DNA from 3 places in the Bacillus sp. 1A genome. Region 3 is predicted to be linked to each of the others. Evidence: riboswitches for the same ligand, from Rfam matches in the RefSeq annotation. Region 3 holds a riboswitch; each other region holds the start of a gene.
What was found. A riboswitch is a leader RNA that binds a small molecule or an ion and turns the genes downstream of it on or off. The one in region 3 is predicted to bind S-adenosylmethionine.

Region 1 (10,185 bases), 200 kb from region 3:
TTCGTAACTTCTGCCAAGAAGTTTTCCATATCTTCTATTTCATCGCGATCAGGATCTGCCATACAAATATCAATAATATGAGCATTTTTCTTCACTTGCGCTCTTGCGACTTCAGCAGCCTCTTCAAATTTCCCTTCTGCTACTAATCGTTTAAATTTACGTGACCCAATAACGTTTGTTCTTTCACCAACAAATAATGGTCTCATAGAGTCATCATATTGAAGTGCCTCTAATCCACTAACCCCGTGTCCATCTCTTTCGTGGTGTTCACGCGGCTTAAGAGAAGCTAACGCAGATTTCATTGCTTTTATATGTTCTGGTGTTGTGCCACAACAACCCCCGATAATATTAACCCATCCTTCTTCAGCAAATCGCTTCACTTTTTCAGCGAGAGAAGATGGAGATTCATGATAATGTCCATCTTCATCAGGAAGACCTGCATTTGGATAACAAGAAATGTAACACTCCGACAAATCAGATAGTGAACGAATATGGTCTCTCATAAACTCCGGACCAGTCGCACAGTTTAATCCAACAGATAGTGGCTTCATATGTTCTACTGATAAGTAAAAAGCCTCAATTGTTTGCCCGGCCAGAGTCGTTCCCATCGGTTCAATCGTTCCTGAAATCATAATAGGTACAATTTTATTTAGCTCATCAAAAGCTGCTTGAATTCCAATATAAGCAGCCTTCACGTTACGCATATCTTGACTCGTCTCAACGAGTAATACATCTACGTCGCCATTCAATAAGCCTCTAGCCTGCCGTGTATAGGCTTCAATTAATTCTTCAAACGTCACACCACCTGTAACACTAATCGCTTTCGTTGTCGGCCCCATTGCTCCCGCAACATATACTTCCTTCCCGCTTTCTTTGACCGCTTGCTTCGCTAAACGTGCTGCCTTCTCATTTAATTCCTCATCTAAATGAGACAACTCATAATCACTTAATACAATATTCGTCGCCCCAAATGTATTTGTTTCAATAATATCCGCTCCAGCTTCAATATAAGCTTTATGAATCTTTAAAATGACATCAGGCCTTGTTTCTACTAAATATTCATTACAGCCTTCGTACTCTTCTCCTCCGAAATCTTCCGCAGTTAAGTCCTCTTGCTGGATCATTGTTCCCATTGCACCATCTAATATTAAGATGTTATTTTGTAATTTTTCTTCTATACATTTCATCAGTTAATACCTTCTTTCACTTCTTGCTTTTCTCTCACATATTTAACAAGATGTTCTGTAATTTCATATTTTAGAAATGGTGTAATAAGATAAATGCCGTTAAAATATTTCATCGCCGCATCGATCAATTCTTGTGAAATGCGAATCCCTTCCTCAATTGCTGCCTCTTTCGTTTCATGTCCATCCATTCTCTCCCTTATTTCTTCAGGTAGTGTAATACCCGGTACCTCAAAATGAAGGAAATCTGCATTCCTTTTACTTATTAATGGCATAATCCCAATAAAAATAGGTTGTTCCAAATGCTTTGTCGCTTCATACACTTCTTCAATTAACGCGATATCATAAATTGGCTGCGTTAAGAAATATTCCGCTCCAGCATCTATTTTCCGTTCCATTCGCTTAACCGCTGCTTTTAAATGTCTTACATGCGGATTAAACGCACCTCCCACTGAAAACCTTGTTGCTGGACCAATTGATTTCCCTAAAATCGAGCGCCCGTCGTTCATTTCTTTAATCATTTTAATGAGCTCAATAGAGGACAAATCATATACAGAAGTGGCACCTGGAAAATCACCAACGCGTGCTGGATCACCAGTTAAAGCTAACACTTCTTCCATACCTAACGCTGATAGGCCTAGTAAATGAGATTGTAGTCCGATGACGTTATGGTCTCTACACGTTAAGTGCGTCAATACCGGAATATCGTGCTTCGTTAATAATGCCCCCATTGCCATATTCGAGATGCGAGGCGATGCTAATGAATTATCTGCTAGAGTAATAGCATCTGCACCAGCTCTTTTCAATGCTCTTGCTCCTTCAAAAAATCGCTGCGTATTTAACGTTTTCGGTGGATCTAATTCCACTACTACTGTCGTTTGTTTTTTTGCTTTCTCTGCTAATGTGACATGAGCTTTTGAACGCTTCTCGTGTGTATGAACTACTTTCGGTCTTTGAATCGTATCCTTTTCTATTACAGGTGTAACATTTGCAATTGCACGTTTCATACTTTCAATATGTTCTGGAGTCGTGCCACAACAACCACCCAATAACCGGATACCTTGCTCAATAAATTTCGGTGTCATCGCTTCGAAATAAGCCGGACTTCCCTCATATACGTAGCGTCCCTCCACATAATTCGGGAGACCTGCATTTGGATATGCTGACAAGTAGCCATTTTGAGGAATCGATATCATTTTAAAAGCTTCCGTCATATGAAGTGGCCCTAGTTGACAGTTCAATCCAACGACATTTGCACCGTAATCTAAAAGCTGCTTTAATATTTCATTTACATCATTTCCATTTTGAGTCGTACCTGCCTCATGTAACGCTAATTGAGCTACAATTGGAATATTCGTTTGTTTTCGTAACACCTGAACAGCATGAAGTAATTCAAACTCATCATAGAAAGTCTCTAATAGCAGTCCATCAACCTGTTCTTCTAGTAATGCACTTGCCTGCTCAAGTAGCATAAATTCTCGCTCCATATCAGTTGTTGTAACAGCTCCGATATGTTTCATACCACCAATTGTCCCTAAAATTGCATTTCTATCTGTAACAGATGCTTTCGCAATCTTCACTGCCGCTTTATTAATTTGAACAACTTGATTCTCTAAGCCATACATACGTAATTTCGCTTCATTCGCTCCGTACGTATTTGTTTGAATCACATCAGCCCCAGCAGCTACATATTGCTTATGAATCGATATAATTAAATCTGGATCAGATATATTCAATTCTTCAAAACTACTTTGCAAGCCATGTGAATGTAATAATGTCCCAACCGCGCCATCACCTATTACAATTCCTTTTGATAATAAATCTAGTAATTTCACAAATCTCCCTCATTTCTATCAATATAAAAAAAACCCTCTTCACTTTGAAGAGGGGGACATAATCATTCCTCCTCTTATTATGCAAAACATTCGTTTTGCAGGTATTAGCACCGTTTCAAACATTTCGTTTAAAGGTTGCCGGGTTTCACAGGGCCTTTCCCTCCACCGCTCTCAATAAGAGTTTGTCTTTATTATTTTATTTATGTAGCTAAAAGGAAATACGTTCCCCTTTTAACAATGTTTGTTAATTTTTTAATAAATTTAGCATGCACAAATGCAAAAGTCAATGACACTTGCGGAAAAATAAAAATTATTTAAAATAAAGTTGCAATTCAATTATCTTTTGTTGTAAAGTTAAAAACATAATAAAATTTCATACGAACATTCTTATCTAGAGAGGTAGAGGGACTGGCCCTTTGACGCCTCAGCAACCATTAACATTTGTTAATAAGGTGCTAATTCCAGCAAATTGTGAAAGATTTGACAGATGAGAAGAAGACTCTATTCAAACCGAAAGCCTTCTTCTTTAGAAGGCTTTTTTTATTTTACATTCACTTAATTGTTAATTTAAAAAGGAGGAATTTTCACATGTCAACTATTGAAACAAAACTAGCACAAATCGGAAACCGGAGCGAGACTACAACAGGAACTGTTAACCCACCTGTTTATTTTTCAACTGCTTATCGTCACGAAGGAATTGGTAACTCTACTGGCTTTGACTATTCACGAACTGGCAATCCAACTCGCGGTCTTTTAGAGCAGGCAATCGCAGATTTAGAGTACGGTGAACAAGGTTATGCCTGTAGTTCAGGGATGGCAGCTGTTCTCCTCGTCCTTTCCCTATTCCGTTCCGGAGACGAACTTATTGTATCTGAAGATTTATACGGGGGCACTTATCGATTATTTTCTGAGCACGAAAAAAAGTGGAATGTTCGATGTAGATACGTAAATACACAATCTATTAAACAAATTGAGCAAGCTATCACAACTGAAACGAAAGCTATTTTCATAGAAACTCCAACTAATCCGTTAATGCAAGTTACTGATATTGCCGCTGTCGCAACTGTAGCGAAAAGACACGGACTACTTCTTATTGTAGACAACACATTCTATACGCCTTATATACAGCAGCCATTAACAGAAGGTGCCGACATTGTACTTCATAGCGCAACGAAATATTTAGGGGGACATAACGATGTCCTAAGCGGACTTGTCGTTGCAAAAGGAAAGGAACTTTGTGAGGAAATCGCTCATTATCATAATGCCTCTGGTGCGGTCTTAAGTCCATTTGACTCATGGCTATTAATTCGTGGTATGAAAACGTTAGCGCTTCGCATGAGACAACATGAAGAAAATGCAAAAGCAGTTGTTGCTTATTTAAATGATGAAGACGGGGTGACAGATGTATTTTATCCTGGAAGAGGCGGCATGATCTCATTTCGTCTGAAAGATGAAACATGGATTAATCCATTCTTACAATCTTTATCCTTAATTACATTTGCTGAAAGTCTTGGTGGTGTTGAAAGTTTAATGACGTATCCAGCAACGCAAACACACGCTGATATTCCTGAAGAAATCAGAACAGCAAACGGTGTATGTAATCGTCTTCTGCGATTTTCCGTTGGCATTGAAAATAGTAACGATTTAATCCAAGACTTAAAGCAAGCCATTAAACTTGTAAAAGAAGGTGTAAGAATATGAGTTATTCTATAGATACACTCTTACTGCACAACCAATATAAACATGACTCGCAAACAGGAGCTGTTAACGTTCCCATCTATAATACATCAACATTCCACCAGTTTGATGTAGATACGTTCGGAAAATATGACTATAGTCGCTCTGGTAATCCAACTCGTGAAGCTCTTGAAGATATCATTGCTTTATTAGAAGGAGGAACAAAGGGATTTGCCTTCGCATCAGGAATTGCAGCGATTTCTACTGCATTCCTCCTTCTTTCACAAGGCGATCACGTACTCATTTCAGAAGACGTATACGGAGGAACTTACCGAATTATAACTGAAGTGCTCTCCCGTTACGGTGTGTCACATACATTTGTTGATATGACAAATGTAGAAGAAATAAAGCAAAACATTAAGCCAAACACAAAACTCTTTTATGTGGAAACACCCTCTAATCCACTTTTAAAAGTGACAGATATTCGTGCTGTTTCTAAACTTGCAAAATCTATTGACGCCCTTACTTTTGTTGATAATACATTTTTGACACCACTATTCCAGAAACCACTTGATCTTGGCGCCGATGTCGTTCTTCATAGTGCCACAAAATTCATTGCCGGTCATAGTGATGTTACTGCCGGATTAGCGGTTGTAAAAGATGCCGAACTCGCTCAAAAACTTGGATTTTTACAAAATGCATTCGGCGCTATTTTAGGTCCTCAAGATTGTTCTCTCGTACTTCGCGGTCTAAAAACATTGCATGTACGTCTTGAGCATTCAGCTGCAAACGCCAATAAAATTGCACATTATTTACAAGAGCACGCTAAAGTTAAAAATGTCTATTATCCTGGCTTACAAACACATCTTGGATTTGATATTCAACAATCTCAAGCTACATCAGCCGGAGCTGTCCTATCTTTCACTTTACAATCAGAAGACGCACTCCGCCAATTTTTATCAAAAGTAAAATTACCTGTCTTTGCAGTTAGTTTAGGAGCTGTCGAATCGATTCTTTCCTACCCAGCTAAAATGTCACATGCAGCACTGTCGCAAGAAGCTCGTGATGAAAGAGGAATTTCTAATTCATTACTTCGGTTATCTGTCGGCCTTGAAAATGTTGACGATTTAATATCCGATTTTGAAAATGCCCTTTCTTATGTAGAAGAACCTGTAAATGCATAGAACGAACAGAAGATATGAAATTAAGTTTTCATATCTTCTTTTTTATACCGTTAAGTATATTTTTTACTTTTCGTATAGTCCATAAAAAAACAAAAGAGCACCATCTATTTCTAAATAATGAATTAATTGATATATTAAGAAGTAAATAAGGGGGCAAAAATAATGGATACTTGTGCAGATGTTTTAATCGTTATCGATTTACAAAATGGAGTATGTTATAGCGAAGAGCATTTATTCGATTTACAAAATTTACTTACAAAAGTAAATAAAAGAATTTCTTCATACAGAAAATCAAATAAACCAATCATTTTTATTCAACATTGTGACGATGATTTAGTACCCGAAAAAGAACTTTGGGCTATTCATGCTGATCTAGATGTTCAGGAACAAGATTTTTTTGTAAGAAAAACACATGCCAATTCATTTTATAAAACAAACTTGAAAGAGATTTTAGAACAATTATCTGTACACCGTATTGAATTTTGTGGTGCCCAAACAGAGTACTGTATGGATGCTACGATTAAATTTTCCCATGGACTAGAATACGAAAACTTCATGGTACAGAAAGCAACCTCTACGTTAAATAATCCATTTATGTCCGCAAAAGAGACAATTGATTTTTATGAGAACATATGGAACCGCAGATTTTTAAAGCTGATAAAAGATGAACTCTAGAATATATAACTAATGTCTTGGTAATTCTAAAATTTATCAGCTATACCCAAATATTTTGTTATCACCATAAAGAAGCTGACTATATTCAGCTTCCTTTCTTTTAACCTGTTTTATATTCTATATATAACATTATAATTCCTTTTTCTTATTATTTTAAAAATTTTGTATATTCATTTGAAAGAATAAGAAAATCATGATAAAATTGTGTTACAAATATATCTATATCTTTCAATTTTTAAAACGCATCGAAATTTTCACCCAAAAATGTCATTTTACAAAACCATGCAAATTTATCTACTTTATTTACATCAGGGTCTCTTTTCTTACAATTTCTTTACTTTAGGACTTTTTTTCTGCAACAACTGTTTTCTTTTCTTTAATTTTTTGGTATGTATAGTATGGTATAACAGCTCACACGGAGGTGGAAAAGAACATGTTAGAAACCTTTCAAAAAGAAATAGAACTATATGAAAGCAATGCAGAATTATTGAAAGTACTTGCTCATCCTGTTCGCTTATGTATTGTAAAAGGATTAATTGAACGTGGTCCAAGCAACGTTTCTACAATGTACACTGGCTTAAACATGCCACAATCTACAATTTCACAGCATTTAGCAAAATTAAAAAGTGCTAAAATCGTTTCAAGTGAAAGAAAAGGATTGGAAATTTATTACAAAGTAGAAAACGAGACAATTATTCAACTCGTTCGCGTATTATTAGGTTAAGAGCTCATAAACAGAGAAAAAGGGCGTATTTTATATTTTTTATCTCATATCTTTAATATAAATATATATCATGAGAGGAAATATATGATGCTACATAATTAAAAAGTCGTATTAAAAAAACAAGACACAGAAATATGCTGTGTCTTGTTTTTTTATATTTTCAAATACTGATCCAAGTGTAACTGTTGCATATGTTTCGTATGTATCACAACATCAAATGCACTCCCTAATCCTCCGCTCAAAATCATAGAACGAACTGCACGATTTTGTTTTTGAGTTTCAGAAAAAGGATTTCGATCTTGGTGACCCGTAAGCTGATCTAATATTCCTGCTGCTAACAAAAACTCAGATTGCTTCTTATGCCATACTATATTCATGCCTTGCAGACTAAACATCTCTTTCAGTTCGTCCCAATGAATATGAGTAGTAAGATCCATTTCACCTGGATGCTCTAAAGGATTACGGATTAACTTATGCTCGTAATATCCTCGTAAACTTCCTTCTTGATGTGCAGGATGCATCCATTCTTCTTTTGTGTATCCATAATCAACGGTAATACATACACCTCGTTGAAACCATTTCGCAATTTCTACTATATATTCTTCCATCGCAAGTGGCACTTCAAAACGCTGACCTTCAGCAAGATGAATATTATATTTCAATAAGTATCGACCAATATTTTTCTGTAGCGGTCTACATACTTCTGCGAGTTTCCCTTCCTCTGTGTACGTAACGCGTACTTCATACAATATTCCATTTCTCTTCTCAATTACTTCAACAGGAAATGCATCAAATAACTCATTCGAAAAAAGAACGCCTTCGAATGATTCTCCCATTTCACTATGCGACGTATAATACGACACATTAGAAAACGAACAAAGATTTTTCTGCTGAAAGTTTCTATGAAAAGGGCTCATTTCAATCATTGAATAGTTTAAATCAATAAAGGTTTTTGGAGATACTTGCTTCCACTCTTGTAAAACATCATAGGCAAACCTTCCTGTTCCCCCACCAATCTCACAAATATTCGGAGCAACTTCACCATTTTCAACAAGACGAATAAAAAACTTAGCAAATGTTTTTGCAAAAACAGAGGATACGTTGCTACTTGTAAAAAAATCCCCTTGTCTTCCAATTTTTTCACGTTCCTTCATATAATAGCCATGTCCCTCTGTGTACAATACGAGGTTCATATACGTACTATATGAAATTGAATAATCCTTCTCTTTCTCCATCCATTCTTTTAAAATGAGCTCCATCTCCATACTAGCTCCTTACTGTAAAAATGGATTATTCTCTTTTTCAAAACCAATGCTTGTTTCTGGACCATGTCCACATAGCACCACTGTTTCATCTGGTAATACAAATAATTTTTCTTCAATACTTCCAATCAATTCAGCAAAACTTCCACCGGGTAAATCTGTTCTTCCGATGCTCATTTGGAACAATACATCACCAGAAAATACAGCATTCGCCTCTTTACAATAATAAGAAATACTGCCTGGAGAATGTCCTGGCGTCTCAAAAATCTCAAAATTAAATGAACCAATTGCTAATGCACCTTCTGCATTAATAATATGATCTGCTGGTTTTGCTGTAATACTGCGATTCATCATAAAAATTTGAGAGCCATTTACAGTTGCATCGCCTAACCAATCTGCTTCTTCTTTATGTACGTACACAGGAATATGAAAAGCGTCTCTTACCGCGTCAACAGCACCAATATGATCAAAATGAGCATGTGTTAATAAAACAGCAAGTGGCTTTAATTGTTCTTCTTGTAAATATGTAACGAGCTTCTCTCCTTCGTGACCAGGATCAAAGATAATACACTCATTTTGATCATTCGTTAAAATATAAGCATTCGTTTGTAATGGGCCTAACGGCATTTGTATCCATTTCATATGAAAATCTCCTCCAATTATTAAACTTACTTTCAATGATACAACATTTTTTTCTCTTAGGAAAAGAAAGGATGCTATCTCGACAATCATTTTTAAAACATGTACAATATAAAAGAGTTAATATTCTAAAAACTCATATTGAGGAATGGGTAGACAGAGGAGGATATTGTATGGGCCTTGTTATTATTTTTGCGCTAGTCACTCTGTTAGCTGTATTCGCTACGCTTAGAACTCTTCGCGAAAAAAACTTATTCGCGGGCGGCTTTGCAATTGCAACTGTACTCGTTTTCGGATGGTTTACGATCATGACTGTTCTATATAACGGGTACCCACCAGCAGCTTAATTCATTTACATGTTATTCTTCATCAAGATTTCACACAAAAAGAGGAAGGGTTTCCCCTTCCTCTTTTCATATTTCACAACTTATACCATCTTCGCTTCGTATTTGTGCTTTTTTACAAGCCAAGCTCCTCCGATAACACCTGCATCATTACCAAGTATTGCAATCGCTAACTTTGTGCTCTTTACAGCACGTGAGAAAGCATATTGCTCGAAATAACGTTGAATTGGCTCTAATAGTGCATCTCCAGCTTTAGACACGCCCCCGCCAATAACAATTTTCTCTGGGTTCAACGTACTAGCAAGGTTCGCTACAGCTAACCCTAAATAAGAAGCTACTTTTTCTACTACTTCGCCTGCTAGCTCGTCACCTTGTCCAAGTGCTTCAAACACATCTTTTGATGTAATACGCCCTTCTTCTGCTAACATAGAACGTAGAACACTCTCTTTATTAGTCTCTTGTATTTTTTGCATAGCAACACGCACAATACCCGTTGCAGATGCTACAGTTTCTAAGCAACCAGACTTCCCGCAATTACATGGGAAAGCATTCTCTGTAACTACTGTAATATGTCCAATCTCACCAGCAGCTCCGCTTACGCCGTGTACAATCTCACCATTGGCGATTACACCACCACCAACACCAGTGCCAAGTGTCATAC
Region 2 (10,185 bases), 1.4 Mb from region 3:
TTACCTTTTCTTAACCTTTGTTTTAATTTCTATTAAGTTTTTATTAGTATATTAATATTTGTGCAAAGTACTGTATAGAAAATGTGCATTACTTTTAATATATAGATTCAATTATTAGTAGGAATTCGGTAAGGAGGAGATTATGACAAGGTGAAAAAGCATGAGAAAAAAAGTGGTAGAGCAATACCGACGCGGTTAAATATTTTATTTCTTTGTGTATTTTTATTATTTTCTGCAATGATTATACAGTTAGGTAAAGTGCAAATTTTCGATGGAGAGACTTATAAAAATGAAGTAGAAAAGAGAGAAAATGCAACTGTGAGCCTATCTGTCCCACGCGGAAAAATATTTGATAGAGAAGGCAATCCAGTAGTTGATAATAAATCTTTACGTACAATTACATATACAAAGATGAAAGGTGTAAAATCAGAAGATATATTAAAAACTGCAAGACAACTTGCAGACATAATTGAAATGCCGCAAGAAGATATAGATAAGTTAAATGAGACAGATAAGAAAGATTTTTGGATGCAATTAAATCCGAAACTGGCTGAAAATCTAGTATCGAAAAAAGAAATAGATACATTTAGAGAAAAGGATATTAGCGGCAAGAAGCTAGATAAAAAAATAGAAGAGTTAAAAAGAAAACGGGTTACAGATAAAAATCTTCAGGAATTAACAGAGAAAGATATAAAAGTGTTAGCTATTAAAAGTAAGATGACTTCTGGTTATCAAATGGCTCCTCAAATTATTAAAAAAGATGTTAGTGAAAAGGAATTTACTATAATTAGTGAAGGTTTAGCGAATCTCCCAGGTGTAGACGTATCGGTGGATTGGGAGAGAGTGTATGTAAATGATGGATTATTCCGATCTGTTCTTGGAAATGTTTCTAATTCCGATGAAGGATTACCAAGTGAACGATTAGATTATTACTTGGTACGTGATTATAGCCGAAATGATAGGGTTGGAAAAAGTTATATCGAGCAGCAATATGAAGATGTACTTCATGGTACAAAAAAAGAAGTAAGAAGCGTTGCAGATAAACAAGGTAATACAATTAGAACGGAAACCGTTTCTGAGGGAAAGAGCGGTAAGAATTTAACTTTAACAATAGATATGGAATTACAGAAGAAAGTAGAAGAAAGTATTGAAAAAATATTAAAGGCATATAAAGCGTCAGAATCCATGTTGGACCGTGCTTTCGTTGTAATGATGAATCCGAAAAACGGACAAGTATTATCTATGGCCGGGAAAAGACTTGTAGAAAAAGACGGAAAAACAGAAGTTGAAGACTATGCATTAGGCACAATGACTAGTTCTTATGAGCTTGGATCAACAGTTAAAGGTGCGACAGTTTTAACTGGATTTGAAACGAAAGCTATAACACCAGGTACATATTTTTATGATGCACCTATGAAGTTTAAAGGAACTAAGGAAAAAAAGTCTTGGAAAAAGTTTGGAAATATCGATGATTTAAGAGCGTTACAAGTCTCTTCAAACGTGTATATGTTTCATACAGCATTAAAAATTGCAGGTGTAGATTATGTGAAAAATAGTTCATTAAATATTAAACAGGAGTACTTTGATAAAATGAGGTATTATTTCAGGCAATTTGGATTAGGTGTTCCAACGGGTATTGATTTACCGAATGAAACAGCTGGACAAATTGGTAAAAAAGATAATCAACCTGGTTTCTTACTAGACTACTCAATTGGCCAGTATGACACCTATACGCCACTTCAGCTTGTACAGTATATTTCAACAATCGCAAACGGTGGATATCGAATGAAGCCACAAATTGTTCAAGAGGTAAGAGAGCAAACGTCGCAAAAAGATGAGATTGGTAAAGTGGTGCATTCAGTAGAACCAATCGTTTTAAATAAGATAGATATGAAAGAGGAATATATAAATCAAGTAAAAGAAGGATTTAGAAAGGTATTCCAAGAAGGTGATGGAACAGGAGTAAGGGCGTTCCAAAAAGCATCTTATAAGCCAGCAGGTAAAACAGGGACAGCACAGACAGTATACGGTGGAGAAAGTGATATTGGAAGAAATGAAAAAGGTGAGCGAAGAGAATGTTATAATTTAACGTTAGCAGGATATGCGCCGTATGATAATCCTGAAGTAGCATTCTCTGTAGTTGTGCCGTGGGTTATTAATGATAAATCTGGTATTAACTCTGATATTGGAAAAGAAGTTTTAGATGCTTATTTTGAATTGAAAAATAAGAGATTGACTGGAGAAACTATAAAAATAGATAGCTCTCAAGAAGGTTAAAAACATATGAAATAGTACAGAAACTAGAATCGACTTATTTAGAAATAGGTTCAAAATGGGTGATAGAGAGGTAAAATCATTCTATCAATTATTCACATTTTATAAAATAAATCATATATTGATAGCATAGGACAAGCTGAAATGCTTATTCTAACCTCACAGAACACTCCTTATCACGGTTTGGCATCTACTTATGTAGATGCCTTTTTTAATTTAATCACTAACAATTATTTATCAACCTAAAGTAGCAAGCATATTAGGACTATTAGGTGAAGGTTGACGGTAATAATTACAGTATGCTTAATAAGCGAATTGAAATGTAAGGAGTGAGAAATAAGTGCTAAATATTTTAGTGGTTAATTTTCCAGCAGAGGGACATGTAAATCCTACATTAAGTTTAGTCAAAGCCTATACTGAACGAGGTGATCACGTACATTATATTACGACAGAACAATTTAAAGGCAGAATTGAAGATTTGGGAGCTACTGTATATACACATCCAGATTTATTAAAGGAGATTTCTATTGATTCTGAAACTCCAGATGGGCTGAATTCTTTCTTTCGTGTACATGTTCAAACTTCTTTATATATATTAGAAATTACGAAACAATTATGTGAAAACATACATTTTGATTTCGTAATTTATGATATATTTGGCGCTGGAGAGTTAGTAAAGGAGTATTTACATATTCCAGGCATAGTTTCTTCTCCTATATTTTTAATTCCTCCAAATTTTTTGGAAACATTACCTTTTCATCCAAATGCAGAAATACCATTCCAACCTGATAAAATTTCTGAACAGTTACTATATCAAATGGAACATGAATTTGGAGTAACGCCTAAAAATAATCTTCAATTTATGCATAACAAGGGAGATATTACTCTTGTGTACACAAGTCGCTATTTTCAACCTAATAGCGATTTATTTGGAAGAAATAACATTTTTATTGGTCCTAGTATTTCAAATCGTAAAACAAATGTAGAGTTTCCACTTGAATTGCTTAAAGGTAAAGAAGTTATATATATTTCAATGGGGACACTGCTTGAAGGGCTTGAACCATTCTTTAATACGTGCATTGATACTTTCTCGGATTTTGATGGAATAGTTGTAATGGCAATTGGTGATAGAAATGATCGTTCTAAAATTAAGAAAGCGCCAGACAATTTTATAATTGCTTCATACGTACCCCAATCAGAAATATTAAGTGAAGCAGATGTTTTTATTACACATGGCGGCATGAACAGCGTACACGATGCTATTTATTTTAATGTTCCATTTGTCATTATTCCACATGATAAAGACCAACCAATGATAGCGCAAAGATTAACTGAACTTGAAGCAGCACATCGGTTATTGAAAGAGAATGTTAATGTGCAAACGTTAAAAGAAGCGGTAACAGATGTTCTTTCAAATAAAAAGTATAAGCATGGTATACGAAAACTGAATGATAGTTTTTTAGAATGTGGTGGTTCAAAAGAAGCAATTGCAGTGATTACATCTCTTTTAAATAAATAGTTTAGACAATATAAAAGCATAGAGGCACTACCTTTATGCTTTTATATTATTATACTGCAAACTGCACAGCAGTATTTGCATGTAAAAAAGCGGTATCAAAAACAGGTACAGTAAGGTCGTTTTGGGAAATGAGTAATGGTATTTCAGTGCAGCCTAGCAATATACCTTCTGCGCCATTTTGAATTAATGAGTTTGTGATTTGTAAAAGTTTTTCTTTTGATGTTTTTGAAATAATTCCTTTACTTAATTCATTTAAAATAACATGATGAATAAAATTTCTTTCCTCTTCAGTTGGGATGATTGTCTCAATATTAAAATTTGCTAGACGTGATTTATAGAAGTCTTGTTCCATCGTTTGTTTCGTACCCAATAGTCCGATACGCTTTATATTCTGTTCTACCATTTCTTTAGCACTTACATCACCAATGTGAAGAAGTGGAATAGATATTGCATTTTCTACTTCTTCAGCAAATAAATGGACCGTATTGGAACACATTAATAAACAATCAGCTCCGGATTTTTCAACCTTTTTTGCAACTGTGACTAATTCGTTTTTCACTTCTTCATATTGATGATTTTGTAATAAAGTAGTTACTTCACCAAAGTCCATGCTATATAAAACAAGCTTCGCATTTTGATCATATTGAGAGAGTGTAAGTGTATTAATATGTTTATAGTATAACGATGTAGATTCCCAACTTAGTCCACCAATTAAACCGATTACTTTCATCGTACATTCCTCCCGTAACTATTTTGAATTCATTATTTCACAATTCCGATAAGAATACAATGATTTAAATGTACCGTTAAACGAAAAATAAAAATAATTAGAAAAGTGTTGAAATTTATACTTATTAGTGCCATAATACGAATTACAAATTAATACTTATCCAGAGAGGTGGAGGGAACGGCCCTATGAAACCTCAGCAACCCCTATATAAATTTATAGGAAGGTGCTAATTCCGCAGAGGACACGATGTGTTTTTTGGAAGATAAGAGGATTCTTGAACGTGAAGAAAATGACCTCTTATGTAAGGGGTCATTTTTTGTTGTATAGAAAGGGAGTGTCGATGCATAATTCATTTTCAAAATAAATATAGAGTAATAAAAGTTGACTAATACGGGAGGGGGATTGTAATGAACAAATTATCAACAAAGTTAGTAGTAGCAATCGGAATTGGAGCAGCATTATACGGGATATTAGGACTTTGGGGATTTTCTATTGCACCCAATACATTTATTAAACCTGCATTAGCTATTTTAACCGTTTTTGGAGCGTTATTTGGTCCAGTGGCAGGACTTTTAATAGGACTTATCGGTCATACCGTAACAGATACAATCGCTGGTTGGGGTATTTGGTGGGGTTGGGTTATTAGTTCAGGCATTATCGGCTTTGCAATGGGCCTCATTCAAAAAAGAGTTAGCTTTAGTGTGAAAAACGGGACGTATAATAAGCGGGATATTTCTTATTTAGCCATTACTGGGTTAATTGGTATTGTCATTGCTATTATATTTGCTGGGGCATTCGATGTTATTGTGATGGGAGAACCATTTGACAAAATTGTTATACAAGTATTAGGAGCAACAATTGCTGATGTTATTGTATTTTTAGTTCTTGGATTGCCAATTACAATAGGTCTAGCTAAATCTAATAAGAAACATACACATTTAAAAATTGAAAAGTAGGGATGTTAACATGCAACCAATCATTTCTTTTGAACAATTCAGCTTTCAATATGAACATGCTGCGCAGCCTACTGTAAAAGACATTACATTTCATATATACCCTGGAGAAAAAGTACTAATTGCTGGACGGAGTGGTTCAGGGAAGTCAACGTTAGCTCATTGTATAAATGGGCTAATCCCCTTTTCTTATGAAGGGATTAGTACTGGTAATATTTTAATTGCCGGAAAAGACCCGAGGAAAGAGAGTGTTTTTGAACTGAGTAAACAGGTAGGAACAATTTTGCAAGATCAAGATGCTCAATTTATTGGTCTTACAGTAGAAGAGGACGTAGCTTTTTATTTAGAAAATGAATGTGTAAATCAAGATGATATGAAAAAGATTGTTTCGGACTCATTAAAAAAGGTAAAGATGCATGCTTTTCATAAACAAAGTCCACATGAATTATCAGGAGGGCAAAAACAAACTGTTTCTTTAGCAGGTTTGTTAACAACAAATGCTGATATATTATTGTTCGATGAACCGTTAGCAAATTTAGATTCAGCAAGTAGTTTACATACGATAGAACTTATTAAAGGCATACATAAACAATATAATAAAACAATTGTAATTATTGAACATCGAATAGAAGAAATGTTAAACCTGGATTTAGATAAAATCATTTTAATGAATGAAGGGGAAATTGTTGCGATAGGGACACCAGAAGAGATTTTAGCGTCAAATATATTACCATCTATCGGCTTAAGAGAGCCTATGTACGTAGAAGTATTAAAGAAATTGCCGTTTGATGGTAATAATGACGTAATATATTACCCGCTTGAAAATCTTCAAAGAGAAAGTGTTCGTAGCGTAATAGATGAGTGGATGGAGAAGCAAGTTTCTTTTAAAGGTACTCCTACAAAAAAAGAATTATTGAAAGTAGAGAATTTGTCATTCTCCTATCCTAATAAACAAAAAGTATTGGACAATGTAAATTTCTCTATATATGAAGGTGAAATTGTAGCACTTTTGGGCCATAATGGAGCCGGTAAATCAACATTAGCTCATAGTCTTATAGGCATAAACAAAACAAAAAATGATAGGATTGTATTTGATGAAGTAAATATCAATTCTTGGTCTATTCGTAAACGTGGTGAGGTTATATGTTATGTGATGCAAAATCCAAATCAGATGATTACACAACCTACTGTTATAGAAGAGGTTTCATTTTCATTAAAATTAAAAAAGGTTTCAAAGGAAGAAATTAAGCTTAGAGCGGAAGAAACATTAAAACTTTGTGGTTTGTATCCATTTCGAAATTGGCCAATTCAGGCATTAAGTTATGGACAAAAGAAGAGAGTAACGATTGCATCTGTACTAATAGCAAATCCGAAACTTATCATATTAGATGAACCGACAGCGGGACAAGATTATTATCATTATAAACAGTTTATGTCGTTTATTAGAAAACTAGCTGTAAAGGGAATATCTTTTATTTTTATCACACATGATATGAATCTCGCTTTAGAATATGCAGACAGAGCGATTGTTCTAGATGAAGGGGAAATTATTGCGAATAATTCCGCGTGCGTTGTATTAGGGGATACAGAAACGTTACAAAGGGCGAACCTAAGGGAAAGTTCTTTATTCAAACTAGTTAAATTTAGTGGAATTTCATATCCTGAAAGGTTTATGGAACATTATTTTGAGGATATTAGGAGGGAGGAAGGTGTATAGTACATATTTTCATCGCATGGATGAAGCAGTGAAATTGTTGTTATTTATTTTTTGTATGACACTTACTTTTTTGTTTTTTGATTTTCGTATATTGCTATTTGTATTTATGATTGGATGTATCGGACTTCTAGTTGCTAAAATCCCATTTCGTAAAATTTGCCTTGTTTTTACTGTTATATTTACATTTAGTTTATTAAATTCTGTCATGATTTTATTTATTACACCAACTCATGGATCTGAATTAACCGAATCATATACTTCGTTTTTACATATTGGATATGCAACAATTACATATGAAACATTATTTTATGCAGCTACACTTTCATTAAAATATTTTACGTTATTACCATTTACACTTATTTTTATATATACGACTGATCCAAGCAAATTTGTGAGTAGCTTAAGTAAATTTCGAATTCATTATAAGATTACATATGCAATAAATATTGCATTACGTTACATACCTGATATTCAGTCCGAATATAAAGTTATTAAACATGCACAAGAGACGAGAGGAGTAGCTTTTGAAAAAGGAGAAGCAAGTTTATGGATTCGTATGAAAAACCGTGTCTTAATTTTTTGGCCTTTAATTATTCATTCACTAGATAGAATCGATACAGTTTCAAATGCAATGGATTTAAGAGGATTTGGAAAGAAGAATACACGAACGTGGTTTTATACAAATAAAGCGAAAAGCGGGGATTTCATTGCTTTATTTGTAGGTATTTTTATTTTCATTGTTGCAGTGTATTTAAAGTTACATGTATTTCAAAACTTTTGGTATCCATTTTAAAGCACTCTCAAATGAGTGCTTTTACTTATTTTTATGTGGACATGCTCAAAAAAGGGATATTTACATAATGTATAATACGAACCAGTTAAAATGATCAACTACCTATTAGTTTTCAAACCAAAAGGAGGAGAAAATATGAGTTACGGTGGTTCTTGTGGTTTTGGTGGAGGTTTCGCGTTATTAGTTGTGTTATTTATTTTATTAATTATCGTTGGATGCAGCTGCTGGGGCGGAGGGTACTAATTTCTAATTAGTCTCCACAAATGTAAACTTAAAAAACATAGAAGATACTTATGTATCGAAACAAATAAAAAAGGAGCAATTATGCTCCTTTTTTATTTGTTTTCAGATGAGTTCATATTACATCTCGGCAATGTAATTGTCAAAGTTGTACCTTTATTAATAACGCTTCGGATTTTCAAACTACCTTGCATCGTTTCAATGATCTTAACAGCAACCATTGTACCTAAACCTGTACCTTTTGTTTTTGTACTAAAATATGGTTCACCAAATCGATTTACTTGCTCTTGTGACATACCAATTCCGCTATCCTCAATTCGAATAATAACTTTATTATTACTAATAGATGAGGAGATATGTAAAGTACCACCATTAGGCATTGCTTCAATCCCATTTTTTATTAAGTTTAAAAAACATTGTTGAAAGTGCTGTTTATTGCCTACAATTGTTGCTGTGGAAAAATCTTTTGTAATATGTATTGTATTCATATTGCATAATGGTAAGATCATATTAATAACTCGGTTCAACTCTTGTTCTACTGAAATATGATCTGATTTTTCTGAAGCAGGTTTGGCAAACGTTAAATAATCATCAATAATTCCTTGTGCACGATGTAACTCTTCAAGTATATGTTCAATATACTCATCTCTTGATTCTGGAGTTAAATTAGGTGTTTTTAAAAGTTGAGTAAATCCTTTTACGACAGTTAAGGGGTTTCTTACTTCGTGCGATATACTAGCAGCAAGTTGGCTAACAATCTCCATTTTTTCCATTTTAATCATCTTCGATCGCATACATACTGCATCTTTTAAAACTTCATTAAAATAAATGCCAAACAACATCAAAATGGTTGGTAATATTATGAAATAAATGATGTACAAATTATTTACTTCAAAATCTGATAAAGTTAATACAATTACAGTTGTAAATATTGCTAGAAAAAATGTTAAAAACATTCCATAAGCTACTTTAATTTTTCTATTATACTTATTAAATTTTGCGGATGCGAATGCTGTAACGATAAACATTGTTCCATAAACGAGTATTGTTAACATACTAAATCCATAAAATGAAAATCTTGTAATTAATAAAATAGCAAACAAAATGATACCAACAGGGAAGCCACCATAAAGTGTGCCTATTATAACTGGTATTTGTCTTAAATCATGAATACAATTTTCATCCATATAGATTGGATAGCGCATACATAAAATAAGAGGGATACTCGTACAAAGGATAATAAGTAATTTTTTATATTTCTTTAAATAGCGTCCGCTATCATATATAAAATAAAAAATAAATATACTACTTAAAATGTAAAGAAGATTATTTAATACGTTTTGATTAATATAAACAAAGTTCATAATATTTTCCTCGTTATTTTGAATTTCCATTTTATATGTATTATACATGATTATAGTAGAAACTTTATGTTTTTAATAATATAGGTTATATCTTTTCAGCATTTGCCACGTTAATCCACTCTTCATAAAATACTTTAACTGATTCATATCGTTCAGCTCGGCTTTCATTTACAGCACGATACGCTATTTCATATAAATTCCTACTTGCTTCCCATTTTGTAAAGGAACGATCTATTCCACCTCCTAAAATTTCGAAAGCCATCGCCCCCATATTAAATACATTTGTTCTTGCATCAATCATAGCGTTTAGCTCAAATTCTTCAGGAGACATAAAACGAGAGGAACCCCATAATCTTCCCATTTTATTCACGTATGGTTTTTTAGAATATAAATCAATATCACAAATCTTCGTCTCATTTGTATGGAAATTATATAAAATACTACCGTCATAAAAATCTATTGCTACATAGTTTTCCTTTTCGACATATGTATGGAAAGAAAACATAGAATTTAAGGATTGAATTCGCTCCAAAACAGATAAATGCTTATATTTATAATAAGGAGAGTTTGGATTTTTATATTTCTCAGGAGGCGG
Region 3 (10,185 bases):
TTGAATTTGCATTGCAGCTGACATAATTGCTTGCATACCTGAAGAACATTGACGTTGGATTGTATAACCCGTAACTGTGTCAGGAAATCCTGCCGCTAATGCAGCTGTTCTTGCAGTATTTGCTTCATCAGTTCTTTGAATACAATGACCTAAAATTACTTCATCAACTTCGTGTGGTTCTACCCCGCCTCGTTTTACAGCTTCCTGAAGTACAGGAACCGCTAATTCTACTGGCGTTACATTTTTTAGCGCTCCTCCAAAAGTTCCAATTGGCGAACGAACTGCAGCTGTAATAACAACATTATGCATTTTGCACTTGCCCCTCTCTTATGTACCCTAGTCAGTTTTTAGGTGAAATTCCATAAGATGTATGTCTACATCTATCATACTATAAACATACTAAAAAATCAAAATATTTAATATAATAAAAATAGAAGGAATTAACCTTCTATTCTGTTAATGCATATAAAAATTTTTGTAAAATTTTCTCTGTCGTTTCATTCAATTTTGGTAACTTATCTACCGGAAAATATTGAAGCTTCAATCCCTCATGATCAAGCCTTAATTCTCCACTCACATGATGCCCCTGATACAGATGAATAACATTAAAAATTTCATCCCCATTAGGATAACGGAAATACACTTCCTTTCCTGATAAGACACCTAGAAATTGCATGATTTTTGCAGTTAATCCCGTCTCCTCGAATAATTCTCGGCGAGCAGTTTCTTCCGTCGTTTCTCCTAGTTCCATCGCGCCGCCAGGTACACCCCAATCATATGTATCTGACCGATATTGAAGCAATACTTCTTGATTATCATTTAGTATAATTATTGCTGACCCAACAAGAATAAGTGGTCTTGTCCCAACGACTTTGCGTAACTCTTCAATATACCCCAATATGTAAACTCTCCTTTCCTCACCCTTCCTTATCATAACAAAATTTTTCTTCTTTTGTTGATGTAATTTCAAAGAAAAAAAAGGAAGCTTTCACTTCCTTTTTTCCAATTTTATTTCTTAAAACTTTCATATTTTACAGCTTCAAAAGCTTCTTCAATTTCATCATTACGATAATGAACGTATGTAAAACGCCCTAATTCTACTAATCTTGCTATTTCTTGTAACGCTTTATGTTGCTCATATGTTTCCTCCAGCTTAATATGTACATAAAACTTCATTAATGGGTGTTCATATAAAGGTTCTCCCACCTCTACATATACATCTTCAACCCCTTGTACAACTCTTACATAACTCGCAAATTGATAAAGTGCTTCTCTGTCTGAAACGATTTTTAATGTATACATATATTCTCCCCCTTTTCTTTACTATATCAAAAAGATGACCACACCATGTTATAGAACTATGAAATTTTTTCGACTTGTAATAAACAAGGCTTTTATCCATACATAGGGTCTTTTCCCAACATATATTATAGAAAGAATTTTTTCAGTTGAGGTGTTCCTTATGGATCCATACGTCAATATATGTATTTGCATTACTCCAGGCGCCGATATTTCTGATGACCGTATCGCAAAAGATTTAGCAGTTGCAGAATCAATTTGGTACCCCATTACATTTCAAATTAAAGACGTAATCATTTTAAATGAACTTTTTCGTTTTTCTGACCGTGAAATTAGTTATAAAAATTCTATTCAAAGTCAGGAAAAATTAGCATCCTTTTTCCAAACATGTGTAAATGAAGCTCCTGAATGCGACCTTTACATTTGTTATATTGGCAGTGATTATTTCAAAGAAACAGCCGTAATTGCCTGCGCTTACTCTTTAGCCAAACAACAGCAACTTACTGGTTATATCGTTTTAACAAATTCGGCTGCTCCCATGAAAAATATATATACGCTCGCTCACGAAGTCGGTCATATTTTATTTACAAGACGTGTTCATGGAAAACTTACTCACGCAGATCCTCATTCCCTAACTGGCTCGGAGCACCATCCTTCTCCAACAAATCTTATGTACCCTATCGTACCTCGTCCTGAAAACGTCCATATTCATTCCTTATTAACAAACGAACAAAAAGAGCTCTCTTTACAAAGCTCTTTATTACAAAGAAAAAAACAGTAACTGTCATGTTACTGTTTAAAACAATTTATTCCAATTAACAAACGATATACCGGCTGCAAAGGATACACTATACACCTAAACCAAATCCCTCTAAAAATCAAAATATAGTATTTCTTTGGAAAAAATTTTTTGTATATCCAGAGCAGCCACTTTTTTGAACTACTCGTTTACACTTTTTCTCTCTTCAATTTTTAAAGACCATCTCATTAACCCATATATACTTCCATACATAAGTAATATCTTTGCAATTCCCCAAAATACATTTTTTTCTTCTAATTCTTTAAATATAAACATAATCGCTAAAGGAACAATTAGCACCAAAACACCCATCCAACCAAGGACATACACTTCTCCAACAAAAAGTAATAAAAAGATACTTGCTGCTAATATATATGTTTGCATTGTCGACAATTGCAAAATAGGTGTACCGTACCATTTATCAACAAACATCAATAATACTAATAATAAAATAGGAACCATTACTATTATGTAAATAATCCCGAACTCTACAAATTTATTTTTAAAAGAAGACATTCTAAACGCAACAATGGTTCCAATAATCGTAATGATTAAGACGATAGGATAGCCAATTAACTGTATATTCGTTAGTGTAAATTGCTGATTCGGATTATTAAATAAAATATGAGTTAATATCCAATACCCGCCAATACCAATTATCATGGCAAGAATACTCTTTATACTCCCGCCTTTATCCTTCTCCATTTCTTTCGCTAATTCTTCCGCATATTCTTTTGGTGAATCACCGAATATATCGCTTACCGTCTTTCCCTCTTTCTCACCTTCTATTAAATGAAGTTCTGCATCCTCTATAAAAGCGTCCACATCTTCTTCTTTCATTCCTTTTGTTATTAAATACACTTTCGTATCGATTAAAAACTTTTCTCCTTCTTTAGAAATCTGCATGATAAACCCTCCCTTATTTAACCGTTACTCTTCTATTCGTCTTCATCATAATTTCAAGGAAAATTAAAATAAACAAACTTCCGTATAAACATATAATTTGAAATAACATTGGCACGAGATCTTCTGATGTAAATGTTTTAAACAGTAACATAATCGAAAGTGGAATAATTAAATATAAGTTTTTAAACCATCCTTCAAAATATATATTTATCGCTACTGTGATCATAAAAATAACTCCAGCTAATATATAGCTTTGCGTTTGAGTGAATATAAACATTTTGGTAGGATATATCACATCTAATATCGTTACAGCCCCTATTAGAAACATTGGTACGATCATAACTAAAGCCCACATAGAAAACCACGTTTTTGTAAAACTTGTTACGAAGGTCATTTTGCGAAGTAGAAAATTAGGACCCATTACAGCTACAATCAATGTAAAGCTATAGCCAATGCACTGAATAAGTGACATCTGTAATAATCCGTTATTCACTATTAGGATAGAAGCAATAATCCAAAACGATACGATATTCATTACTGTAAAACCAATTTGCTTCCACGTTTCCTGTCTATCCTTTTCCATTACTTTTACAAGTTCATTTGCATATTCTTTCGGTGAGCTTCCGAAAATATCTTCTACACTTTTCCCATCACTCTCACCCTCGATTAAATGAAGTTCTGCATCTTCTATAAAATTTTCAATATCGCTTTCTTTCACACCCTTTGCCACTAAAAATAATCTCATATCTAATAAAAACTTTCGTGCTTCACTTGATATCATTATTTTTTTCTCCCCTTCCCCTCAAGTAGACGCTCTACACTACTTTGCATCGCTTCCCAGCGATCCATAAATTCATGAAGTGCTTCCTCACCTTTTTCTGTTAATGTATAATATTTTCGCTTTGGGCCAGATGGAGATTCCTTCATTACACTTGTTATTAATCCTTCCTTTTGCATTCGTATTAATAACGGATAAATACTTCCCTCACTCGCCATTGTAAAGCCATACTTCGCTAGCTTTTCACTCATTTCATAACCGTATATTTCACCTTCAGAAATAATAGCAAGTAAGCATCCTTCTAAAATCCCTTTCAGCATTTGACTTGTCGACATAATTTAAATCCTCCCACTATCTTGTTTTACAAGATAGATAAGCGTAAGTATCTTGCTTTACAAAATAGTATAGCAGAGACTATTTTGCAAAACAAGATAGCTAACAATATTTATCCAAATCTTTGCAGGATTTTTATTATCCCCTCTCTAAATAGAGCAATATGAGAACTTTATTACGAAGGGATGTTTTTCACCATGGTTACAAATCGAGTTATCTTTTTAACAGGTGCTGCAAGCGGTATTGGTTATGAAATGGGAAACGCTTTTGCAAAAGAAGGTGCAAAAGTTGTGATTACCGATCGTCTTGAAGAACGTGCAAAAGAAGCTGCTGAACAATTACAAAAAGAAGGCTATCAAGCTATCGGTTTAAAATGTGATGTTACATCTGAAGAAGAAATTACAGCTGCAATTTCTCAAACAGTTAATCATTTCGGTTCATTACATATATTAATTAACAACGCAGGAATGCAGCACGTTTCACCAATTGAAGATTTTCCAACCGAAAAGTTCGAACTACTTATTAAAATTATGCAAATCGCTCCTTTTATCGCAATTAAGCATGCCTTCCCAATCATGAAAAAACAAAAATATGGCCGAATTATTAATGTCGCTTCCATTAATGGCCTCGTTGGATTTGCTGGGAAATCTGCCTATAATAGCGCCAAACATGGCGTAATTGGATTAACAAAAGTTGCCGCTTTAGAAGGCGCTACTCACGGAATTACCGTTAATGCACTTTGTCCTGGTTATGTCGATACCCCTCTTGTACGTAATCAACTACAAGATTTAGCTACTACACGAAATGTACCACTTGAAAATGTTTTAGAAGATGTTATTTATCCACTTGTACCACAAAAACGCTTATTGCAAGTACAAGAAATCTCTGATTATGCTATGTTTTTAGCGAGTGAAAAAGCAAGAGGTATAACTGGACAAGCCGTTGTTATCGATGGTGGTTATACTGCTCAATAAAGTGAAGGCTTTTACTGCCCATTAATGCGGGGGTAAAAAATAAAGTTTGCTCACGAAGAGCAAACTTTATTTTACTTTCTATCGCGAGGACCTTCCTACTTTAGTAATTGTTTAGGAAGTTTCTCGATTGCAACAATTACCCCATCTAATTTACTTTCAATACGATGGAGTAAATATAATGTTACAACAATCGGAAACCCTACATTACCTATCATCCTGATCCACTCTTCCATCTTTTCCGCCTCCTTCCATTATATAAATAAGAGAAAAGAAAACATTTAGGCATAAAGTGAAACTTTAATCAGTGGGGGTTTTCTTCATCCCCCACTGATTATTAGTTGAACCAATCGGGCTTTTACGGGCAGTTGACCCCCACCTAACTTCTTTGCTTCCGCTGAATTTTGAGGTGGGGGTCTTACTGCCCGTTAATGCGGGATAAAAAAACAAGCTATTATGTATTAGCTTGTCTTTCAAATAACGATGCAATTTCCCGTTTATAATCTCCGTGTATGATGCCTTTTTCAGTAATAATACCTGTAATTAATTCATTCGGTGTTACGTCAAATGCAGGATTATAAACATCAGTTCCAATTGGCGCCACTTGTTTTCCAAAAATTTTCGTAACTTCGGTTTCATCTCTTTCTTCAATAACAATTTCTGTACCTGTTTGTTTCGTAATATCAAACGTAGATAACGGAGCTGCAACGTAAAATGGAATATCGAAATACTTTGCTAATATAGCTAAATTCATTGTTCCGATTTTATTTGCTGCATCTCCATTTGCGACAATTCGGTCCGCTCCTACAATAATCGCGTTTATTTCTTTCGTTTGAATAGCATGCGCTGCCGTATTATCTGTAATAAGTGTTACATCAATATTTGCCTGTTTTAATTCCCAGGTCGTTAAACGCCCGCCTTGTAAAACCGGTCTCGTTTCACACGCATACGCATGTAAACGTACACCTTTTTCTTTCCCAATATAAAACGGTGCTAATGCAGTACCATATCTAGCAGTTGCAATACTTCCAGCGTTACAAATTGTTAAAATGTTATCACCGTTTTTAAAGCATGTTAATGCATGTTCTCCAATACTCCGGCATACCGCTTCATCTTCTTGCTGAATGAGAAGCGCTTCTTCTTCTAATATTTTTTGTGCTTCTTTTATTGTAGTAATTTCTCGAATGGATTCTCTCATACGATCGATTGCCCAAAATAAATTGACTGCTGTCGGGCGTGACGTTCCTAAATAATTACAATCTCTATTAAACTTCTTTTGAAATTCTTCCATATGTACAGTATTATATTTTTTTGATGCAAGTGCCAAGCCAAATGCAGCTACAATTCCAATTGCAGGTGCTCCTCGTACTTCTAGCATGACAATACTTTTCCATACCTCTTCAATCGTCGTTAATGTTTTGTATTCTGTACTATGCGGCAACTTTGTTTGATTTAATACTGCAATGGCATCACCTTTCCAACTGACAGATCTCGGAACCGTAACAATTGTACTCATGCTTTTATCCCTCCAGAAACTGTCTGTTGAAATAATGTTCGGAACAGTTGAATATCAGCACTCTTAGCTTCATATTTTATTAGTTCTTTACCTAAGGATAACGCTTGTTTCTTAGCTTGAATCCTCGTTTCTTTATTTGCTATTCCATCTAAATCAGCTACATGCGCTAAGCCAATTGTTCTACGGATAAGCTCACATCCGGCAAATCCAACGGCATCTGTAAAAATATTTTGCAAAATAATTGGCAACCATTGTTTCTCTTTCGTATATGCTTCTACACCTTCTCCAATCCATAACTTCGTAAAAGCTTCTACAAAATAACTCCATGTTTTCTCAATATGGAAAAATAGCACACTTCTTTTTTCCTCTTCACGGGATAGTGCATTTAATAATAAATTTGCAATAAATTGGCCAAGATCAAATCCACATGGACCATATGTTGCAAATTCTGGATCAATTACTTTCGTTTCAGCAGGGGATGAAAAAATACTACCAGTATGTAAATCACCATGAATAAGCGCTTCTTTTCTCGTTAAAAATTTATATTTATACTGTGCTACTTTTAATTTTAAATTTTTGTCACTCCATAGTTCATCCACCGCTAGTTGTAACTCTGGTTCATAATCATTCGTATCATAATGACTAAACGGATCTGTAAACACTAAATCTTCCGTGATTTTACTAAGATCTGGGTTTACAAATGCACCTTCTAGTACCCTTTTCTCTTCTGATTGTAAACCGAAATCTGAAGTATAAAACAACACATGTGCTAGAAAGCGACCAATATGTTGGGATAAAAGCGGGTACTCCTCTCCATCTATTAATCCTTTTCTTGCAATTGTTAGCCTCGATAGATCTTCTATGACCGTTACTGCTAACTCTTCATCATGACTGTACACTACCGGCACATATTCCGGCACATACTTCGCAAAAATTTGTAATGCTTTACTTTCAATCGTCGCTCTTTTTATAGACAGTGGCCAGCTCTCACCAACTACTTTCGCATATGGCAGTGCTTGTTTGATTATAATAGACTTCTCTCCATCATCTAATTTGAACACGTAATTTAAATTTCCATCTCCAATTTCATGACAAACTACATTTGCTTTCTTTTCAAAATAACCATGTTCTTTCGCATATTGTATAGCTGTCGTTTCAGTTAATGAATAATATCCCATCGTCTTCTCCCCCTTTTTTAATTCAGAGGTTTTTCTGACGTAGAAAAACCTCTTTCCACAAAGAAAGAGGTTTGAAGTTTATCTTCTCCCCTCTTATCTGCCAGAAAGGTTTACTTTCTGCTGGAATTAGCACCGTGCCTTTTGGCGTAAATAAACGCCCCATTTCACAATGGTATTACGGTCGGTTGCTGGGCTTCATCGGGCCAAATCCCTCCACCTGCTCTTGATAAGAGTTGTATAATTTTTTGAATTTTTAACTTTATGTTGAAGACTATACCAAGAATAAAAATCACTTGTCAACATTTTATTTGTATAATTCTGGACGACGATCTGCAAAAACTGGAATTCCTTTGCGTACTTCTTTAATTTTCTCAAAATGAAGCTCTCCCAATAAAATTGATTCTTCTTCATTCGCTTCTACAACAACTTCGCCCCAAGGATCGACAATTAAAGAATGACCGGCAAACTCATTATTCGGATCCTTTCCTGCCCTATTACATGCAACAACATAACACTGATTTTCAACTGCTCTTGCTTGCAGTAACAAACGCCAATGCACTAAACGAACCAATGGCCATTCTGCTACAACAAATAAAACTTTTGCACCTTTAGCAGTATGAACGCGCATCCACTCTGGAAAACGAATGTCATAACAAATTGTGCCGGCGCACTCTACATCATCTAGCCTAAATTCACCTGTACTATTTCCAGCGATTAAATATTTATGTTCATCCATAAGCTGAAATAAGTGCACTTTACTATATTCATTGACTAGTTCTCCTTCCTTGTTTACCACATACATTGTATTTGTAACACCTTGCTCTGTTTGCTTCGCTATAGAACCACCGACAATATGTACACCATATTGCTTCGACCATTCTTTCAGCTTTTCTTTCGTTTGCAATCCATCCCTATCTGCAATTTCAGTAAGCCTCGTTAAATCATATCCCGTTGTCCATAGTTCTGGTAAGACAATCACATCTGGTCTTTCCTTCATCGCTTCGCTTATTTTATTTTTAGCATTCTCAATATTTTTTTCTACATCTCCAAAGACAATATCCATTTGAATACATGCGACTTTCATTTTGTCAGCCCCATTCTTAATTTTTTCTTTACAAAATACTGGAAAGATTATATCATTTGTCACTAGAATTGTAACAACTTTCAAAAGAGGTGGAAAGTATGAAATTATTTCAACCTTCTGAGATAGTAACATCATTGCCTACACAATTTTTTGCTTCACTTGTTGCAAAAGTTAACAAAGTCGTTGCAGCTGGTCACGATGTTATTAATCTAGGTCAAGGTAATCCAGATCAACCAACACCGCAGCATATCGTAAAAGCTTTACAAGATGCTGCTGAAAAGACCATTCATCATAAATATCCGCCATTTCGCGGACACGAAAGTTTAAAAGAAGCCGTGGCAACATTCTATCAACGCGAATATGATGTAGTAGTAAATCCAAAAACAGAAGTTGCTATTTTGTTTGGTGGAAAAGCTGGATTAGTAGAATTACCAGTTTGTTTTACAAACCCTGGTGATACTATTCTCGTTCCAGATCCAGGCTATCCAGATTATTTATCAGGAGTTGCTTTAGCAAAAGCACAATTTGTAACAATGCCGCTTATTGCAGAAAATAATTTTTTACCAGATTATACAAAAATTGATGCCACTACCGCTAAGCGTGCAAAGTTAATGTTTTTAAACTATCCAAATAATCCTACTGGTGCTACTGCATCAAAAGATTTCTTTGATGAAACCATTCATTTTGCTAATAAACATAATATATTAGTCGTTCATGATTTTGCTTACGGTGCTATTGGATTCGATGGTCAAAAACCTGTTAGTTTCTTGCAAGCAGACGGTGCTAAAAATACAGGTATTGAAATTTACACTCTATCGAAAACTTTCAATATGGCTGGATGGCGCATCGCTTTTGCTGTGGGGAATGAAAGTGTGATTGAGACAATTAACTTATTACAAGATCATATGTATGTTAGTATTTTTGGTGCAGTTCAAGATGCTGCCCGCGAAGCACTATTAAGTTCACAATCTTGCGTAATAGACCTTGTAAATAGTTACGAATCTCGAAGAAACGCTCTTGTTTCAGCTTGTCACTCAATTGGTTGGAATGTAGATATTCCAACAGGCTCATTCTTTGCATGGCTTCCTGTTCCGAAAGGATATACATCTGAGCAATTTTCTAATATTTTACTAGAAAAAGCACACGTTGCAGTTGCTCCTGGTGTTGGATTTGGTGAACATGGCGAAGGATATGTCCGTGTTGGTCTCTTGCATACAGAAGATAGATTACGAGAAGCCATTAATCGAATTGATAAATTAAATTTTTTCAAAAAGTAATTGACAACATGAAAAATATCTGACAAAATTCAGTTATCTTAAAA

Region 1: another riboswitch for S-adenosylmethionine. It lies ahead of metI (cystathionine gamma-synthase/O-acetylhomoserine thiolyase); the one in region 3 lies ahead of mtnK (S-methyl-5-thioribose kinase).
Region 2: another riboswitch for S-adenosylmethionine. It lies ahead of ACUN0F_RS20130 (ECF-type riboflavin transporter substrate-binding protein); the one in region 3 lies ahead of mtnK (S-methyl-5-thioribose kinase).

Annotation. Positions count from the first base shown of each region.
Region 1 covers NZ_JBQYLZ010000001.1:2,312,268-2,322,452, reverse strand. The annotation lists gene metH (methionine synthase) at 1-1,187, opposite strand, end outside; gene ACUN0F_RS11705 (bifunctional homocysteine S-methyltransferase/methylenetetrahydrofolate reductase) at 1,187-3,019, opposite strand; SAM riboswitch class I at 3,091-3,200, opposite strand; SAM riboswitch class I at 3,404-3,513, shown strand; gene metI (cystathionine gamma-synthase/O-acetylhomoserine thiolyase) at 3,608-4,720, shown strand; gene metC (cystathionine beta-lyase) at 4,717-5,880, shown strand; gene ACUN0F_RS11690 (cysteine hydrolase family protein) at 6,043-6,555, shown strand; gene ACUN0F_RS11685 (ArsR/SmtB family transcription factor) at 6,989-7,279, shown strand; gene ACUN0F_RS11680 (class I SAM-dependent methyltransferase) at 7,432-8,544, opposite strand; gene ACUN0F_RS11675 (MBL fold metallo-hydrolase) at 8,554-9,183, opposite strand; gene ACUN0F_RS11670 (DUF2759 domain-containing protein) at 9,354-9,527, shown strand; gene glcK (glucokinase) at 9,608-10,185, opposite strand, start outside.
Region 2 covers NZ_JBQYLZ010000001.1:3,937,089-3,947,273, reverse strand. The annotation lists gene ACUN0F_RS20145 (peptidoglycan D,D-transpeptidase FtsI family protein) at 151-2,277, shown strand; gene ACUN0F_RS20140 (macrolide family glycosyltransferase) at 2,615-3,793, shown strand; gene ACUN0F_RS20135 (aspartate/glutamate racemase family protein) at 3,843-4,523, opposite strand; SAM riboswitch class I at 4,677-4,792, shown strand; gene ACUN0F_RS20130 (ECF-type riboflavin transporter substrate-binding protein) at 4,931-5,479, shown strand; gene ACUN0F_RS20125 (ABC transporter ATP-binding protein) at 5,490-7,193, shown strand; gene ACUN0F_RS20120 (energy-coupling factor transporter transmembrane component T family protein) at 7,186-7,986, shown strand; gene ACUN0F_RS20115 (YjcZ family sporulation protein) at 8,122-8,229, shown strand; gene ACUN0F_RS20110 (sensor histidine kinase) at 8,322-9,590, opposite strand; gene ACUN0F_RS20105 (protein kinase domain-containing protein) at 9,676-10,185, opposite strand, start outside.
Region 3 covers NZ_JBQYLZ010000001.1:2,509,173-2,519,357, reverse strand. The annotation lists gene ACUN0F_RS12890 (acetyl-CoA C-acetyltransferase) at 1-309, opposite strand, end outside; gene ACUN0F_RS12885 (NUDIX hydrolase) at 449-898, opposite strand; gene ACUN0F_RS12880 (DUF3928 family protein) at 1,009-1,302, opposite strand; gene ACUN0F_RS12875 (hypothetical protein) at 1,463-2,080, shown strand; partial or broken gene ACUN0F_RS12870 (DNA-binding protein) at 2,096-2,232, opposite strand; gene ACUN0F_RS12865 (DUF1129 domain-containing protein) at 2,240-3,004, opposite strand; gene ACUN0F_RS12860 (DUF1129 domain-containing protein) at 3,018-3,785, opposite strand; gene ACUN0F_RS12855 (PadR family transcriptional regulator) at 3,785-4,117, opposite strand; gene ACUN0F_RS12850 (3-hydroxybutyrate dehydrogenase) at 4,313-5,089, shown strand; gene ACUN0F_RS12845 (YvrJ family protein) at 5,185-5,322, opposite strand; gene mtnA (S-methyl-5-thioribose-1-phosphate isomerase) at 5,541-6,602, opposite strand; gene mtnK (S-methyl-5-thioribose kinase) at 6,599-7,780, opposite strand; SAM riboswitch class I at 7,871-8,013, opposite strand; gene ACUN0F_RS12830 (carbon-nitrogen family hydrolase) at 8,085-8,948, opposite strand; gene ACUN0F_RS12825 (pyridoxal phosphate-dependent aminotransferase) at 8,963-10,141, shown strand.